DNA from 2 places in the Jeotgalibaca arthritidis genome. Region 2 is predicted to be linked to the other one. Evidence: predicted binding sites of a transcription regulator. Region 2 holds the regulator's gene; the other holds the start of a gene.
What was found. The regulator LexA, encoded in region 2, represses DNA repair genes until DNA is damaged. The targets are predictions, from matches to a motif close to CNAACANNTGTTNG.
Positions count from the first base shown of each region.

Region 1: a site for LexA is predicted at 1,574-1,587, ahead of G7057_RS09550 (replication-associated recombination protein A). Genes of this name have one in related genera too.

Region 1 covers NZ_CP049740.1:1,883,802-1,887,233, forward strand. Annotated here, with positions in the region: RNA gene ssrS (6S RNA) at 1-144, opposite strand, end outside; gene G7057_RS09550 (replication-associated recombination protein A) at 246-1,520, opposite strand; gene gshAB (bifunctional glutamate--cysteine ligase GshA/glutathione synthetase GshB) at 1,692-3,432, shown strand, end outside.
Region 2 covers NZ_CP049740.1:2,239,832-2,243,263, forward strand. Annotated here, with positions in the region: gene G7057_RS11175 (ABC transporter ATP-binding protein) at 1-670, opposite strand, end outside; gene G7057_RS11180 (YneF family protein) at 751-984, opposite strand; gene lexA (transcriptional repressor LexA) at 1,155-1,778, shown strand; gene G7057_RS11190 (adenine phosphoribosyltransferase) at 1,870-2,382, opposite strand; gene recJ (single-stranded-DNA-specific exonuclease RecJ) at 2,401-3,432, opposite strand, start outside.

The DNA of each region.
Region 1 (3,432 bases), 360 kb from region 2:
GCAGTATTAGCAGGTGGGCTCCACAGAATGTCTTGCTAGCTTCCACATGACATGGCTTGCTATCCGACATAAATCAAGGATCCCAATATAGTAATTATTTGTTCGGTCAACACATTGAGAATATATCGTACACCTCAGAACTTCTTATAAGTATAGTAGCACACACCTGAATAGGATGCAAGAATTCTTACTTAATTTTTATTTAAAAAGCTGTTTTAATAAGGATGTAAGCGTAACCCATTTTTTTATTTTCCAGATGATTTTCTTAGAGAATCTGCTTGTTGAGCAAGTGCTTTTTCATATTTACCAGTGATCACTGCTTCGTAATACTGAGACGATTTTAGACTGTCTGGCAAGTATTGTTGCGCCACCCAGTGGTTGTCGTAAGCATGTGGGTATTTATAATTAACGCCTCTGCCTAATTTTTCAGCACCTTGATAATGAGCATCTTTGAGGTGTAAGGGCACATCTCCTGATTTTCCCTGACGAACGTCATTTAAAGCTGCGTCAATGGCATCAATCGCTGAATTTGATTTGGGAGATAGGGCTAAATCAATGACTGCGTGTGCCAGTGGAATTCGTGCTTCCGGTAGACCTAATTTTTCAGCAGCTTGAACGGCAGATACTGTTCGTGCCACGGCTGCTGGGTTACCAAATCCAATATCCTCATAAGCGCAAACTAATAGTCTTCTGCATATAATAACCAGTTCACCAGCTTCAATTAAACGAGCCAAGTAGTGAAGAGAGGCATCGACATCACTACCACGTAATGATTTTTGAAAAGCAGAAATAACGTCATAATGAGCATCGCCATCTTTATCATGGACCAGTGCTTTTCTTTGTAAGCATTCCTCAGCAATAGTAAGCGTAATATGAATGTCGCCCTCATCATTTTCAGGAGTTGAACGAGCGGCTAATTCTAATGCATTAAGTGACCCTCTTAAATCACCCATAGAACTTCTTGCGAAATGCTGGAGAGCATTATCATCCAATTTAATCGCTAAGTGGCCAAGACCATTTTTTTCATCTGTTAAGGCGCGCTGTAAAGCTACTTCAATATCAGTTATAGCAAGCGGTTTGACCTCAAAAATTTGCGTTCGACTTCTAATCGCAGGGTTAATACTAATATAAGGGTTCTCTGTTGTTGCGCCAATGAGAACAATGAGGCCACTTTCTAAATGAGGAAGTAAAAAATCTTGTTTAGGCTTATCTAAACGATGAATTTCATCGAGTAACAAAATAACCTGACCTGAAAACTTAGCTTCTTCAACAACAATTTGTAAATCTTTTTTAGAATCAGTTGCAGCATTTAATTGGCGGAAGGCAGACTGTGTTGATCCTGAAATGGCACTTGCGATACTTGTTTTCCCTGTACCTGGTGGACCATAGAGAATCATCGATGATAGCATGCGAGCGTCTACCATTCGTCTAATAATTTTATTTGGACCAACTAAGTGTTGCTGTCCGACAACTTCGTCGATATTGGTTGGTCTCATGCGAAAGGCGAGCGGTTTTTTCATAATGGTTATTCCTTTCATTCATTCTGATACTATTATAAGCGACATAATGAAATAGAACAAATATTCGTTTTTAAGCTTTTTTAAATAAAAAAAGTAAGTGACTTATCAAATGCATGGTTTATAGCTATAATAGAACTAGTGTAAAAATGTAGATGAAAGAGAGTAGTGTAGATGAATATCAAAACAATCATCAAAGATAATAAGTTCGAGAACTTATTTACAAAAGCGATTTTTGGGGTAGAAAAAGAATCCCAACGCATTTTGAGGGACGGAACGATTACGGAGAGTGAGCACCCTCATTTATTTGGTAACCGAACTTTTCATCCTTATATTCAAACGGACTTTGCAGAAAGTCAGTTGGAACTTGTTACACCACCAGTAGAGAGTGTGCAAGAAGTTGAAGATTGGTTGGCTGCTATTCATGATGTGGTCCATGCTTCGCTTAATGAAGATGAGTATATGCTTCCTTTCAGTTTGCCGATTCACATGCCTGAAGAAGACATGATTCACATTGCTAAATTGGATAATAAAGAAGACGTTCGCTACCGCGATTATTTAGCAAAAGTCTATGGAAAGAAAAAACAAATGATGAGTGGCATCCACTTTAACTTTGAATTTCATCCTGACTTTCTTCAAGCACTCTATGAAAAACAAAATGATATTCAAACATTTCGTGAATTTCAAACAGCGGTTTACTTTAAATTAACCCACAATTTCCTAAGATACCAGTGGATGTTAACTTATCTATTAGGTGCTTCAGTTGAAGTAAAAGATAACTACTTCCAAGATAATACCATCCCAGATGATATTCCAAGTGGCTATATTAGAAGTTTAAGAAGTAGCAAGTATGGCTATGTCAATAACGAGGATGTCAACGTATCGTTTAATAGTTTAGAAGAATATGTTGAAAGCATTGAACGAATGGTTTCAGAAGGAAAATTAATTGAAGAAAAAGAATTCTATTCACCCGTTCGTTTTCGTGGTGGTAAAAAAGCTAGACAAGTTCTTGAAAATGGCGTTGCCTATCTGGAGTTCCGTTTGTTTGACCTGAACCCCTTTAGTAAATATGGTATTTCTAAAGCAGACATGTCCTTTGTTCATAGCTTCTTTATGTATTTATTATGGATAGACGAAGCAACTAATGAAGCTGATTGGCAAAAGGGTCGTGACATGAATAGTCAAACTGCCTTTGAACACCCTTTACAGCTATCTGCCTTCCAAGAAGAGGGGCTTCAAATGATGACAGGTTTGTTAGCCATGTTGGAAGAAATAGACGCACCACTTGACTTAGTTAGCATTGCTAAAGACAAATACCAAGCCTTTCTTCAACCTGAAAAAACAATTAGTGGTCAATTAGTCACTATGGAAGAAGAGGGTATTGACTTATCTGAGTGGGCTACTCAATCAGCTGTTCACTATAAAGAGACATCATTAGAGCGTCCTTATGCCTTAACAGGATTTGAGGATATGGAATTATCGACTCAAATTTTGTTATTTGATGCCATTCAACAAGGGTTAGAGATTTCTATCCTTGACCGCAGCGACCAATTTATTTCGTTGAAATATGGCGACCATTTAGAGTACGTTAAAAATGGTAATATGACCGCTCTTGATAGCTACATATCACCACTCATTATGGAAAATAAAGTCGTCACAAAAAAAATACTAGCTAAACACGGGTTTTCTGTGCCAGCTAGTATGGAATATACAAATCAAGAACAAGCGGTTAGAGACTATCAACTCTTTGCCAACAAAGCTTTTGTTGTTAAGCCAAAATCTACTAACTATGGTTTAGGTATTTCTATTTTTAAAGAAGGAGCTAATTTAGCTAACTTTACTAAAGCCGTTGCTATTGCTCTTAAAGAGGACGATACCATTTTAGTAGAGGATTTTGTTGAAGGAACAGAATATC
Region 2 (3,432 bases):
CAAAATCAGCAATATCTTCCTTTTCCTCGCCAAATGTTTTAATCACCTTTACTCCCGTAACACTTTCTTGTGTCTTATCATTCAAGGCTGAAAAGGATGCTTGTGCTTTCCTAAAGGTACGATGAATTTTCTTCCCTAAAATTCTTGAAACGAGTGTTAAAGCTGGCACTGGTATCATGGCAATTAATGTTAATTTCCAGTTTACGGTTAGCAACATTGTTAAAAACGTAATCCCACCTGATGAGATCGAGTCAGCTAGTGTCAGAATTCCTGCACCAGCAACCATACGAATGGCATTCAAATCATTAGTGGCGTGAGCCATTAAATCTCCTGTACGATACTTTTGAAAAAATTCGGCATCCATCTTTGTAAAATGATTAAATAATCGTGTTCGAAGTATTTTTTCAAGTTTAGCAGACGTTCCCCAAATCTCCATGCGCCAAATGTAACGAAAAATATACTGACTAATGCCACATAATAGGATAATCCCTGCTTGAATCATTAAACTTCTAGGTGTTAACAATTGCTCATTAATATCATCAATAATATTTCCGACTATTCGGGGTGAAACAACTTGTATCAGGGCTACAACAATTAAGAAAAAGACCCCCACTATATAAGAACGCCATTCTTGCTTGAAGAACCACTTTAATTTTTTAAAGATTTGCACGGGTTTCCCTCCTTCTATGTTCATACAAAACAAAAAAGTGGACCCAAAAAAGCATCCACATTTTTCATTATTTCATTCAATTATTTCTTTTTAGCTTTCTTGTTTTGAACTTTCATAGAAGCCATAATTTGTTTCACTTTGCGTTCTGATGGTTTTTGACCCATTTGCATCATCATGTTGCGTAACATATCTTCTGAAATAGGTGGGTTTTCAGCAAAATAATTCATCATATAACGACGTGCCAAAAAGAAGCCACCTACTGCTCCTAAAAGTACCCCTAAAATAACAATAAAAATCCATGCACTTGTACTCAATTTGTATCCTCCTTCCAAAAGTCCTCATTTAAATATATTACAAGATATTCGCCAAAAAGGAAATAGAAAAGCGCAATTATTCATTTTTTTTCAAATACCGAACATCTGTTTGATTCTTTTAGTTAGGTGTGATAAAATAACACTATAAAAATACGGGAGATGATGGTCCGATGACTAAAGGTAGAGACTCAAGACAAATGAACGTTTTGCATTTCATCTATACGGAAGTTCAGCAAAAAGGTTATCCACCAACGGTAAGAGAAATTGGTAATGCCGTAAACCTATCATCTACCTCAACCGTTCATGGCCATTTGGCTCGATTAGAAAAAGCAGGATACATCTATCGAGACCCGACTAAACCAAGAGCTATTGAGGTCACTGAATTAGGTTTACAACAATTAGGAATCAAGAGCGATCAAATGCCATTACTAGGTGTAGTCACAGCTGGTGAGCCAATCTTGGCGGTTGAAGAAGCAACAGACTTCTTCCCTATTCCACCCAACTTAAAAAATAGTTCGGATGACTTATTTATGCTAACCATCCGAGGAAACAGCATGATTAACGCAGGCATCTACAATAACGATGCGGTTATTGTTCGAAAACAAGCTTCTGCTGAAAATGGCGATATTGTGATTGCTATTACAGAGGATGAGGAAGCAACCTGTAAACGATTCTACAAAGAAACAGATCATTATCGTTTGCAGCCAGAAAATGACGAACTTGAACCGATTATTTTGGACTATGTACAAATATTAGGTAAAGTTGTCGGCTTATACAGAACTCATATCAGTTAATAGCAACAGCCAGAAAGTAGCATACTTTCTGGCTGTTTTGTTGTCAAATTTAAAAAGAGATTAAGCAAAAGCTCAATCTCTTTTTTTGATTTTAGTATTCCATTAAGTTAAAAATGTCGTAGCCAGAGATTTTATCTCTTCCGTTTAGATCCAACAATTCAATTAAGAATGCTAAACCAACGACTTCGCCACCTAATTTTTCAATTAATTCAACTGTTGCTAATGTTGTTCCACCAGTTGCTAGTAAATCATCACAGATTAATACTTTTTCACCAGGTAAAACAGCATCTTTATGTAATTGAAGAACAGCCTCACCGTATTCTAAACCGTAAGCGATTTCTACTGTTTCACGAGGCAATTTACCTTTTTTACGAGCCATTGCAAAACCACAATTTAATCCTACTGCAACTGGACAACCTACCATAAACCCTCTTGCTTCAGGTCCAACAACCTTATCGACACCTTTATCTTTTGCATATTCTACAATTTTAGCAATTGCAGCCGCATAAGCATCGCCGTCTTGCATTAATGGTGAAATATCTCTAAAAATAATTCCTTCTTCTGGAAAATCTTTCACATCAGCAATATACTTTTTAAAATCCATCAAAATTTCCTCCTATAACTACTTATTACAAGCTTCAATCCACTGAATCAATTCTTGGAATGGCTGGTAAATAAATAGTTTCTCAGCATTCATTTTATTTATTCTTTGTTTATAAGTATTGGTTTCTTCCAAATTGACTTTTTCAGGTTGCGGATTTGGATTCATTATACCGTTATCAATTGTAACAAATTTTGCTTCTAAAAACACAGATATGATAAAAATCAACAAATTCTTATCAATTTTTAAGTATTGGGCCAAGGCGCTTAACTTGCTACGAACATCCATATTTTGATGGGTTCTAAAATAACGGTAAGCATGAGCAAATACCGTTTGATTAGGGATTCCCTCAGCCGTTATACTTTGAATCGGATAAGCATAAATATAATAGTTATTAAATTTATGTCTTTCCAAGAAGTAAGTCAAATAATCAAGATTACTTGGACAATCAATAATAATCAGATTTGTTAATTCCTCTTCAAATGGCGGGATATCATCTCTACTTTCCAATAAAACGGAGACACTGCTATTTGGCAAGTGATCAGCTGTTTTCTCAAAAAATGCACGGTTAAAGAACAGATAAACACTATTCTCAATTTTAAGAGACTCGTCTTGGACATGAGATGTTCGCTTATCAAAAAACTGAACATGGTCAATGGTCAAATCTTTTAACTGTAATTGTGGTTTCGATAAATCTCGCCAGGTATTAATCCCCAATTCCCCTATTACGGATATGGCTTCCTTTTCAGGCATAAACTGCGCTAAATGCCCTTTGTTGAAACCAATGACATCAAGTGCTTGTTTTTCGGTATGTAGAGAAAATTTAAGGTGCTTTTGATCTGCTCCTATTTGTTTAATATTTTGTGCAGGGACATCCTTAAAGGCAAAGATTGGTTTAGGATTATCTGTTCCAAAAGGTTTCAACTGATCAATCTCATTTAGAAAATCCAAAGTAACTTCATCAACATCTAAGTACTCATCAACCTCGATTGTCGCACCTTGCTTAATCTGTTCAGCATAGACTGATGTGAAGTTATTCAGCGCATAACTTAA